DNA from 3 places in the Pseudomonas sp. SCB32 genome. Region 1 is predicted to be linked to each of the others. Evidence: predicted binding sites of a transcription regulator. Region 1 holds the regulator's gene; each other region holds the start of a gene.
What was found. Region 1 encodes sigma-54, which starts transcription at its own class of promoters, with help from an activator protein. Its sites were predicted from a motif close to ANTGGCATNNANNTTGCTNT; they were not measured.
Positions count from the first base shown of each region.

Region 2: glnA (glutamate--ammonia ligase) is a predicted target of sigma-54. The motif match lies at 2,487-2,506, and genes of this name have one in related genera.
Region 3: flgB (flagellar basal body rod protein FlgB) is a predicted target of sigma-54. The motif match lies at 1,951-1,970, and genes of this name have one in related genera.

Region 1 covers NZ_CP045118.1:1,182,644-1,186,512, forward strand. Annotated here, with positions in the region: gene ptsN (PTS IIA-like nitrogen regulatory protein PtsN) at 1-292, opposite strand, end outside; gene hpf (ribosome hibernation-promoting factor, HPF/YfiA family) at 302-610, opposite strand; gene GA645_RS05500 (RNA polymerase factor sigma-54) at 689-2,191, opposite strand; gene lptB (LPS export ABC transporter ATP-binding protein) at 2,433-3,158, opposite strand; gene lptA (lipopolysaccharide transport periplasmic protein LptA) at 3,158-3,694, opposite strand; gene lptC (LPS export ABC transporter periplasmic protein LptC) at 3,681-3,869, opposite strand, start outside.
Region 2 covers NZ_CP045118.1:5,740,666-5,744,534, reverse strand. Annotated here, with positions in the region: gene GA645_RS26200 (tetratricopeptide repeat protein) at 1-781, shown strand, start outside; gene glnA (glutamate--ammonia ligase) at 980-2,389, opposite strand; gene thiI (tRNA uracil 4-sulfurtransferase ThiI) at 2,721-3,869, shown strand, end outside.
Region 3 covers NZ_CP045118.1:1,891,626-1,895,494, forward strand. Annotated here, with positions in the region: gene GA645_RS08965 (chemotaxis protein CheV) at 1-41, shown strand, start outside; gene cheR (protein-glutamate O-methyltransferase CheR) at 170-991, shown strand; gene flgB (flagellar basal body rod protein FlgB) at 2,010-2,417, shown strand; gene flgC (flagellar basal body rod protein FlgC) at 2,423-2,866, shown strand; gene flgD (flagellar hook assembly protein FlgD) at 2,883-3,596, shown strand; gene GA645_RS08995 (flagellar hook protein FlgE) at 3,664-3,869, shown strand, end outside.

The sequences.
Region 1 (3,869 bases):
CCGGTGCGCCGTCGAGGGCGTCGAAGTCGACCGGGGCGTCCAGGTGCAGGATGGCGCTGATGGGGGACTGGCAGCCGGGAAGGCGGCAGTGCGGAATGGCGATGCCATTGCCGAATCCAGTGGAGCCCAGGCGTTCACGGGCCACCAGATTTTCAAAGATGTCTTGCGCATCGAAACCTGGCAGCTCGCGAGCTACCAGGTTTGCGATTTGTTCAAGGACGCGTTTTTTGCTGCCGCCCGGCACGTTCACCAGGGAACGGCCGGGGGTCAGGATTTGCTCGAGTCGAATCATAGGGAGGGGTTAACGAACACCAACACCCTGCTGGCGTTCGAGGTATTTTTCCTTGTGCTTGATCAGTTGGCGGTCGAGCTTGTCGGTGAGCAGGTCGATGGCCGCGTACATGTCCTCATGTTCGGCACAGGCCACCACTTCGCCACCTGCGATATGCAGGGTGGCTTCGATTTTCTGCTTTAGCTTTTCGACCTCCATGATGACCTGAACATTGGTGATCTTGTCGAAGTGGCGCTCCAGTCGGCCGAGTTTTTCGCCGACATAGTCGCGCAGGGCGTCGGTCACATCCAGTTGATGTCCACTGATGTTGACTTGCATACCGCTTTCTCCTTATTGCCCGTGTGTAAGTGGCAGGTTAGATGGCCTGCCGCCGGAACACTTTGGCGTGGATCAACGTCATACCAGTCGCTTGCGTTCGCTGGAGGGAGCAATCCCCAAGGACTCCCGGTACTTGGCGACGGTGCGACGTGCCACTTGAATGCCCTGTGCCTCCAGTAAACCAGCGATCTTGCTGTCACTCAATGGCTTTTTCGGACTTTCCGCCGCGACCAGTTTCTTGATGATCGCGCGGATCGCGGTGGACGAGCATTCGCCACCCTCGGAGGTGCTGACGTGGCTGGAGAAGAAGTACTTCAGCTCGAAGATGCCACGTGGCGTGTGCATGAATTTCTGCGTGGTGACGCGCGAGATGGTCGACTCGTGCATGCCTACCGCTTCGGCGATGTCATGCAGGACCAACGGCTTCATCGCCTCCTCGCCGTATTCGAGGAAGCCACGCTGATGTTCGACGATCTGGGTCGCCACCTTCATCAGTGTCTCGTTGCGGCTCTGCAGGCTCTTGATGAACCAGCGCGCTTCCTGCAGTTGGTTGCGCATGAAGGTGTTGTCGGCGCTGGAGTCGGCGCGGCGCACCAGGCCCGCATACTGCGAGTTGACGCGCAGGCGCGGCACGGCTTCCTGGTTGAGCTCCACCAGCCAGCGCTCGTTATGTTTCCGAACGATGACATCCGGCACCACGTACTCGGCTTCACCAGACTCGATCTGCGAGCCCGGACGCGGGTGCAGTGACTGGATCAGCTCGATGGTTTCGCGCAGCTCGTCTTCCTTGAGCTTCATGCGGCGCATCAGCTGGCTGTAGTCGCGGCTGCCGAGCAGGTCGAGGTGGTCGGCGACCAGTTTCTGGGCGTCGGCCAGCAGGTAAGTGTTGGCCGGCATCTGGCGCAGCTGCAGCAACAGGCATTCGCGCAGGTTGCGCGCGCCCACGCCGGCGGGCTCCATCTGCTGTACGCGGCGCAGGACAACCTGCACTTCGTCCATCTCCACACCCAATTCGGGGTCGATGGAGGCGAGGATGTCGTCGAGGGATTCTTCGAGGTACCCGTCGTCGTTGATGCCGTCGATGATGCTCAAGGCTATCAGGCGGTCAGTGTCGGACATCGGTGCCAGGTTGAGCTGCCAGAGCAGGTGGCTCTGCAGGCTTTCGCCCGCGGAGGTACGGGCGGTGAAGTCCCACTCGTCGTCGTCGCTGGCGGGCAGGCTGCTGGCGCTGGTCTGGTAGATGTCCTCCCAGGCGGTATCAACTGGAAGTTCGCTGGGAATGCACTCGGCCCACTGGTCTTCATCGAGACTGTCGGCAGTGGGAGTGGTGCTTTCCTGGAAACTGTCCTGGGAGTTGCTGGTGGCGCCGTTGGCGCCCGACTCGGCGCCGTCCGCCATGGGATCGCTGTTGTCGTAATCCTCGCCCTCTTCCTGGCGCTCCAGCATCGGGTTGGACTCCAGGGCTTCCTGGATTTCCTGTTGAAGGTCCAGTGTGGAGAGCTGGAGCAGTCGGATGGCCTGTTGCAGCTGCGGGGTCATCGTCAGCTGCTGGCCCATCTTGAGGACGAGCGATGGTTTCATGGCTGGAACTAGGCACCTTGTTCGCTGGCGCAGCAAGCGCCATATCCACGACTACGGACGCCTAGGCGCCGCGAGGAAGCAAATTATATGCCTGAGTCTGGACGCTTTGCCTAGGGGCTGTCGACCTTTCGTTACAACCTGATTATCGGGCAAGTGCGAGGCAGCGGGACGCGCGGCGCGGAATGAGGGTCCGGACCGTCAGGGAAGGAGGTGGGGCGCCGCCGGGAGGGCGGCTTCCGGGTCAGAGGCGGAACTCGTGACCCAGATAGACTTCCTTCACCAGATCGTTGGCGAGGATGGTCTCGGCGCTACCTTCGGCGATCAGCTGGCCATCGTTGACGATGTAGGCGGTTTCGCAGATATCCAGCGTCTCGCGGACGTTGTGGTCGGTGATCAATACACCGATACCCTTGGCCTTGAGGTGATGGATGATCTGTTTGATGTCGCCCACGGAAATCGGGTCGACGCCAGCGAAGGGTTCATCCAGGAGGATGAACTTCGGGGAGCTGGCCAGTGCGCGGGCGATTTCCACGCGGCGTCGCTCACCACCGGACAGGCTCATGCCGAGGTTGTCGCGGATGTGGTGGATGTGGAACTCCTCGAGCAGGCTTTCCAGGGCTTCCTGGCGGCCGCTGCGATCCAGGTCGCTGCGGGTTTCGAGGATGGCGCTGATGTTGTCGGCCACCGACAGCTTGCGGAAGATCGAGGCCTCCTGTGGCAGGTAGCCGATTCCGGCGCGCGCACGGCCATGCATGGGCAGGTGCGTGACGTCCTGGTTGTCGATGCGTACCACGCCCTGGTCGGCGCGGACCAGGCCGACGATCATGTAGAAGCAGGTGGTCTTGCCCGCTCCGTTGGGGCCGAGCAGGCCGACGATCTGTCCGCTGTCGATGCTCATGCTGACGTCGCGGACCACTTGCCGGCTCTTGTAGCTCTTGGCGAGGTGCTGGGCGGTGAGCGTAGCCATTACTGCGCTTGATCCTGCTTTTTCTTGGGCTGGATGACCATGTCGATACGCGGGCGCGGTGTGGTCACCTGGGCGCCAGTGGCGCGGCCTGCGTTGACGATCTGGCGCTGGGTGTCGTAGACGATCTTCTCGCCTTCGAAGGTATTGCCTTCCTGAATGACTTTCGCCTGGTCGATCAGTACGACGCGGTTCTGCGCGACGAAGTACTGGATCGTCAGACCGTAGGCCTTGGTGACTTCCTTTTCCGGCGATGGCTTCTGCTCGAAATAGGCAGGCTTGCCCACCGAGGTCACGACCTCGATATCGCCGTTCTTGTTCTGCTTGAGTGTGACGGTATTGCCGGTCAGCTTCATGCTGCCCTGGGTTACCACCACGTCGCCGCGATAGACGGCCACACCCTGCTTATCGTCCAGTTCGGCGCTGTCGGCCTGGACGCGGATGGGCTGTTCCCGGTCGGTGGGAAGAGCCCAGGCGGCGTGGCTACCGATGGCGGCAGCGAGGCTGAAGAGAAGGGGGAGGGTTTTAACGAGCCTCATGCTGACCTCTTACGTTGGACAGCAGGAGCATCCGGCTGTCTTTCAGATACGCTTTCATGCCAACTGCAGTGGTCACACCGTTGGGGTCGGTGATTTTCACGGGCTGGTCAGTCTGCGCATAGTCCTTGTCCGGGAACACCGTCATTCGCGTCGTGTTGAGCAGCAGTGAGCGCTG
Region 2 (3,869 bases), 1.8 Mb from region 1:
GTACTGCGAAACGGCGGTACTCAACGTGCTGGAACAGCCGGCCATCTATCCCCACTGGCAGTGCGTGTTCTTCGTCGACGGCAGCGTCCCGGCGCATGTCCTCGAACGCTTGCACAATGGCGGACGAGTCATCGAAGTCACCGACCCGCTGCTGCTCAAGGCTCCCGGCCCCATGTGGCGCTTCCTTGCCTACGACCTGCCCGACGTGCACCGGGTGATCTTCCGTGACGCCGATTCGGTGATCAGCCAGCGTGAGGCCGAGGCCGTGCAGGAGTGGATCGACGGCGGCGAACGCTTCCACTTAATGCGTGACTACGCAACTCACACTGAACTGATTCTCGCCGGGCTCTGGGGCGTCTGTGCCGGCGCGCTGCCGTCGATGCGCCCGCTGATGGATAACTTCCTCGCTCAACCGGTGGCCTGCGAGCACTTCGCCGACCAGTATTTCCTGCGCTCCTGGGTCTGGCCGTACGCCCGCCAAAGCCTGATGCAGCACGACTCGCAGTTCGGCTTCCTCGAAGCGCGCCCGTTCCCCGGCGGCATCGTGCCTGCGGCGTCCCACGTTGGTGCGGCGGAAGGGGCGACCTACTTCAACCTGCCCATCGACGCCGCCGATGGCACCTGCGTGACCTGGGTGCTGCACCACAAGGATGCCGAGCAACGGGAAATCTGCAGCTACGAAGGTGTGGTCCAGCAGAAGACGCTCAGTGCGCACCTGCCGGCGCGCTATGGCCGCAGCATCCGAGAGGGCCAACTGGGGATTCGCTACACGCTGCACTGAGGCCGGCGAGCCTCGACAATCTGCCACAGCGGTGCTTTTCGTAGGAGCGAGCTTGCTCGCGAACAGATTCCCCGGCGGCACCTGTGCTGGGCGGTTCGCGAGCAAGCTCGCTCCTACAGAGGCGGTGCGCGGCGCGGCAATAAAAAAGGCCTCCCGAAGGAGGCCTTAATGCTGACGCTATTTATAGGTATTCGTGGATCAGACGCTGTAGTACAGGTCGTATTCCAGCGGGTGCACGAAGGTGCGCACCTTGATTTCTTCTTCGCTCTTGATCTCGATGTAGGCATCGATGAACTCGTCGGTGAACACGCCGCCCTTGGTCAGGAACGCGCGGCCCTTGTCGAGTTCTTCCAGCGCTTCTTTCAGGCTGCCGCAAACCTGCGGGATTTCCTTCGCCTCTTCCGGCGGCAGGTCGTACAGGTTCTTGTCGGCGGCATCGCCGGGGTGAATCTTGTTCTGGATGCCGTCCAGACCGGCCATCAGCAGTGCTGCGAAGCACAGGTAGGGGTTGGCAGCCGGGTCCGGGAAGCGCGCTTCGATGCGGCGGGCTTTCGGGCTGGATACGTACGGGATACGGATCGAGGCGGAACGGTTGCGGGCCGAGTAGGCCAGCATCACCGGGGCTTCGAAGCCCGGAACCAGACGCTTGTAGGAGTTGGTGGCCGGGTTGGTGAAGCCGTTCAGGGCCTTGCCGTGCTTGATGATGCCGCCGATGAAGTACAGGGCGGTATCGGACAGGCCGGCATAGCCTTCGCCGGAGAAGGTGTTCTTGCCGTCTTTGGAGATCGACATGTGAACGTGCATGCCCGAGCCGTTGTCGCCGTACAGCGGCTTCGGCATGAAGGTCACGGTCTTGCCGTAGGCATCGGCGACGTTGTGGATGCAGTACTTCAGGGTCTGCACTTCGTCAGCCTTGGCAACGAGGGTGTTGAACTTCACACCGATCTCGTTCTGGCCGGCGGTGGCCACTTCGTGGTGGTGAACCTCGATGACCAGGCCCATCTCTTCCATGGCGTTACACATGGCGGTACGGATTTCGTGGTCGTGGTCGACCGGCGGAACCGGGAAGTAGCCGCCCTTCAGGCCCGGACGGTGGCCCTTGTTGCCGCTCTCGATGTCGGCGTCGGTGTTCCAGGAAGCCTGCTCGGAGAAGATCTTGAACATCGAGCCGGAGGTGTCGGACTTGAACTTCACTTCGTCGAAGATGAAGAACTCCGGCTCCGGGCCTACGAATACGGTGTCACCGATACCGGTGGACTTCAGGTATTCCTCGGCGCGCTTGGCGATGTTGCGCGGGTCGCGCTCGTAGCCCTGCATGGTGCTCGGCTCGATGATGTCGCAAACGATGATCAGGGTCGGCTCTTCGGTGAACGGGTCGAGCACGGCGGTGCTGTCGTCCGGCAGCAGGATCATGTCGGAGGCTTCGATGCCTTTCCAACCGGCGATGGAGGAACCGTCGAACATCTTGCCAGCTTCGAAGAAGTCATCGTCCAGCGCGTCGCGGGCCGGCATGGTGACGTGATGCTGCTTGCCTTTGGTGTCGGTGAAGCGCAGGTCTACCCACTTCACGTCATGATCTTTGATCAGTTGTTGCGACTTGTACGACATGCTGTCCTCCAGGAGGGATTAGAGCTGGGAGCTTTTTCGTGCCCCAGTATCGGGTGATGCCGGCCGGATAGTCCGCCAGGGCAACCTGCCTCACAAGAGAGCAAGTTGCGTGCCAGTGCCCGCAATCGTGCAGAGCCGCTGATTTACGGGGCCTGGGCGAGCGTAACCAGGAATTGCGGGGTAATTGTGCACCGTTTTAGTGCTCGGTCGTGGTGCATAAGTCCATTTTGGTGCGCCTAAAAGAAAGTCTCCGAATTCTGCTCAAGTCTTGAGCAATTTCGGATATAATCTTGCCCCTTTTTTTCAGTCCCATGGCAATCGCCCGGTCCGCATGAAACTCATCGTCAAGGTCTTCCAGGAAATCACCATCAAGAGCCGGCCGGTGCGCAAGCGCTTCATCCGCCAGCTGGCGAAGAACATTCGCACGGTGCTCCGCGACCTCGATCCCGAGCTGCGGGTGGAAGGCGAGTGGGACAACCTGGACGTCGAGACCAAGGTCACCGACCCCAAGGTCCTGCGCGAGATGATCGAGCGCCTGACCTGCACCCCGGGCATCGGCCACTTCCTGGAAGTGCACGAGTACCCGCTGGGCGACTTCGACGACATCCTGGAGAAGTGCAAGCTGCACTTCGCCGACAAGCTGCCGGGCAAGATCTTTTCCATGCGCTGCAAGCGCGCCGGCAAGCACCCGTTCACTTCCATCGACGTGGAGCGCTACGTCGGCGGCGGCCTGCGCCAGCACTGCGGCGCAGCGGGCGTGTCGCTGAAGAACCCGGAAGTGCAGGTGCGGGTGGAAATCCGCTACGACCGCCTGTACGTCATCCACGCCCAGCATGAAGGCCTTGGCGGTTATCCGCTGGGCGCGCTGGAGCAGGTGCTGGTGCTGATGTCCGGTGGCTTCGACTCCACCGTGGCGGCCTACCAGATGATGCGCCGCGGCATGATCAGCCACTTCGTGTTCTTCAACCTCGGTGGCCGTGCCCATGAGCTGGGCGTGATGGAAGTGGCGCACTACCTGTGGGAGAAGTACGGTCGTTCCCAGCGCGTGCTGTTCGTCAGCGTGCCCTTCGAGGAAGTGGTCGGCGAGATTCTCACCAAGGTCGACGACAGCTACATGGGCGTGACCTTGAAGCGCATGATGCTGCGCGCCGCCAGCCGTGTGGCCGAGCGCCTGGAGCTGAACGCGCTGGTGACCGGCGAGGCGATTTCCCAGGTCTCCAGCCAGACCCTGCCGAACCTCTCGGTGATCGACCGGGTGACCGACACCCTGGTCCTGCGCCCGCTGATCGTCAGCCACAAGCAGGACATCATCGACACCGCGACCCAGATCGGCACCGCCGAGTTCGCCAAGCACATGCCAGAATACTGCGGCGTGATCTCGGTGAACCCGACCACCCAGGCCAAGCCGTATCGCGTCGACCACGAAGAAACCAAGTTCGACATGGCCGTGCTCGACCGCGCCCTGGAGCGTTCCACCCAG
Region 3 (3,869 bases), 710 kb from region 1:
TGGCGGACCGGATCAAGGCGGTGGATGGCACGGCGGCCTGAGTCCGCGAAATGAATCGAGCGGCGCCGGTGCCGCTCGCGGCCAAGGATTCGGCTATGGTTTTTTGAACACCGGTCAGGCGATTGCCGCCGTGTTGGCGGCAAACGTCCACGAGTAAAGAGGTCTATCTGTGACATCCACCAATACTGAATTCGAGCTGTTCCGGGATTTCCTGGAAAAGACCTGCGGCATCCTCCTGGGCGCCAACAAGCAGTACCTGGTCTCCAGCCGCTTGAACAAGTTGATGGAGCAGCAGGGCATCAAGTCCCTGGGCGAGCTGGTACAGAAGATCCAGATGCGCAGCCAGCTGCGCGAGCAGGTGGTCGACGCGATGACCACCAACGAGACCCTCTGGTTTCGCGATACCTATCCCTTCGAGGTGCTGAAGAACCGCGTGCTGCCGGAGATGATCAAGGCATCGCCGGGTCAGCGCCTGCGGATCTGGTCGGCGGCCTGTTCGTCGGGGCAGGAGCCTTACTCGCTGTCGATGTCCATCGACGAGTTCGAACGCACCAACCTCGGCCAGCTCAAGGCCGGCGTGCAGATCGTCGCCACCGACCTGTCCGGCTCCATGCTCACCGCCTGCAAGGCCGGCGAATACGACAGCCTGGCTATCGGCCGTGGCCTGTCGCAGGATCGCCTGGTCCGCTACTTCGACCAGAAGACGCCGGGGCGCTGGACGGTCAAGCCGGCGGTCAAGAGCCGCGTGGAGTTCCGCGCGCTGAACCTGCTGGATAGCTACGCCTCCCTCGGCAAGTTCGACATGGTGTTCTGCCGCAACGTGCTGATCTACTTCTCCGCCGAGGTGAAGCGCGACATCCTCCTGCGCATCCATGCCACGCTGAAGCCGGGTGGGTATCTGTTCCTCGGCGCCTCCGAGGCGCTCAACGCGCTGCCGGATCATTACCAGATGGTTCAGTGCAGTCCGGGGATCATCTACAAGGCCAAGTGATTGGTTTTTGCCGTTGCTGGACGGAGGGCACTCTCTGTTCGCGTCTTCGTAGGAGGTATAGCGTCTAACGCGTTATATGCCGTCTTGTTCGGTGTTCATGCGCCGCTGCGGCGTGTGTTGGGAGATTTTGTTTCGCCCCCTCGGGCGACCTACTTTGGCAAACGCCCCAAAGTAGGCAAAGGTCTCGTCCCGGCATCCGGCCCCGGCTTCGCCGGGGTTCCCTCCTTCCGGTATCGCTCCGAGGGTCGGCGTAGAAGGGCCATCCCTGGCCCTCTACGCCTCTCGCGGCATCCATGCCGCTCGCCCCTCTGCGCAATACCTCCACTCGGCCTCCTGACGGGACTCTGCGCGCGCCTGAGACTTTGGCTGCTCCATGCTGGATGGCTCTTCGTAGGATGGCGTAGAGCGAAGCGAAACCCATCAAGGCGGATAACGCTGCGCGTTATTCGCCCTACGGGTGTTCATCCTGCAGCGTGGATGCAGTGGTGGGCCTTCGCGGAGAAGCTCCGCTCCTACGAGAGCAGAAGCAGCGCGGAGCAAGAGGCTCTGCTTTTGCTTTCGAGGATTTCCAGAGAAATCTCCGCGCGCACCGGAGCGCCCCTGAAACTCCGATGGAGCGAGGGGAGTCCCGCGAAGCGGGACCCGGATGTAGGGGCAAGCCTTCTTGGTTACTTCTTCGGCGTTTGGAAGAAGTGACTCGCCCGAGGGGGCGAAACAAGAAACATCCAAATACACCGAAGCGGCGCAGAAACACCGAACCAGAACCAAAAGCATCGCGGACAAAGTCCGCTCCTACAGAGAGCGGCATGGCCGCAAGGTGGAAGAGGGCGGCAACGCCTAGCGGCAATCTTGCCGCCTCACCCTCAGCGGCAAGGAAACCGGTTGCCGCTTGCCGCTGTTTGCCGCCCTTTGCCGCTCTCCATTCATGCTCAAGTCATTGATTATAAAGGATATATAAATATGGCACGTACCTTGCTGAAGTGTTGGCAAGCCCACACCGGCAAACAGGTTCGCGACCATGAGCATCAGCTTCGACAAAGCCCTCGGCATCCACCAGCAAGCACTGAGCTTCCGCTCCCAGCGCGCTGAAGTCCTGGCCAACAACCTGGCCAACGCCGACACGCCGAACTACAAGGCGCGCGACCTGGACTTCGCCTCGGTGCTGGCCGCCCAGTCCGACAAGATGAAGAACGGCACCTTCAACGCTGCCCGTACCAACGAGCGCCACATCGCCGCCGAAGGCTTCGGCATGGGCGAGGATGCCCTCAAGTACCGCACGCCGTTCCATCCCTCGATGGACCAGAACACCGTGGATGAGCAGATCGAGCAGTCCAACTACGCGGAGAACTCCGTGCAGTTCCAGGCCTCGTTCACCTTCCTCAACAACAAGTTCAAAGGGCTGATGAACGCCCTGCGCGGGGAGTAATCGCCATGTCGCTCGCCAGTGTCTTCAACATTGCCGGTACCGGCATGAGTGCCCAGACCACCCGTCTGAACACCACCGCCTCGAACATCGCCAACGCCGAGACCGTTTCCTCCAGCGTCGACCAGACCTACCGCGCCCGCCATCCGGTGTTCGCCACCATGTTCGGGCAGGCCCAGGGCGGCGACCAGGGTTCGCTGTTCGGCGACACCGACAAGGCCGGTTCCGGCGTGCAGGTGCTGGGTGTGATCGAGGACAAGAGCTCGCTGATCCCGCGTTACGAGCCCAATCACCCGGCCGCCGACAAGGATGGCTACGTGTACTACCCGAACGTCAACGTGGTGGAAGAGATGGCCGACATGATCTCCGCCAGCCGCGCGTTCCAGACCAACGCGGAAATGATGAACACCGCCAAGCAGATGATGCAGAAGGTCCTGACCCTGGGTCAGTAAGCGCTGAGGAAGCACGATGAGCATCGACAACAGCAGCATCAATGGCTCCAGCTCGGTTCTGGACCAGTATGCGATCAACAAGACCAGCAGCACCGGCACGGGCGGCACGAGTGCCACGAGTGGCAACAGCAAGCTCGGCAAGGACGAGTTCCTCAAGCTGCTGGTCGCGCAGATGAACAACCAGGACCCGATGTCGCCACAGCAGAACGGCGAGTTCATCGCCCAGCTGGCGCAGTTCAGTACCGTGGAAGGCATCCAGTCGCTGAACACGAGCATGGACAGCATGCTCTCCAACTACCAGTCGTCCCAGGCGCTGCAGGCGTCCTCGCTGGTGGGGCGCAAGGTCATCGTGCCGACCGACAAGTCGATGGTCGACACCTCAGAGACCTTCAAGGGCACCTATACGATGCCGATTTCCACCGCCAACAGCTGGGTCAACGTCTACGACGACAAGGGCACCCTGGTGAACCGCGTCGAGATGGGCCAGCAGGCTGCCGGCAACGTCAGCTTCATGTGGGACGGCAAGGACTCCAGCGGCAATCTCGTGCCGCCGGGACGCTACAAGTTCGAGGCGCAGACCAACTACGAAGGCAAGACCTACGGCCTGACCACCTTCCTGCCGGCCAACGTCGACAGCGTGACCCTTGGACAGAACGGCGGCGAGTTGACGCTGAACCTGGCCGGGCTGGGCAGCATCGGGCTTTCCAAAGTGCAGATCATCGGCCAGTAACGCGCCGCTGGCGGGCTTTGGGCCCGACTGAACAGATTCGTGTCGGCGATTCCGACAAGGAGATTCCATGTCTTTCAATATCGGGCTCAGCGGTATCAAGGCCGCTTCCAGTGACCTGAATACCACCGGCAACAACATCGCCAACGCCAGCACCGTCGGCTTCAAGCAGTCGCGCTCGGAGTTCTCCGATGTGTATGCCGCTTCCGTGCTGGGTACCGGCAAGAACCCGGTGGGCAGCGGCGTGCTGCTGTCCAACGTCTCGCAGCTGTTCAA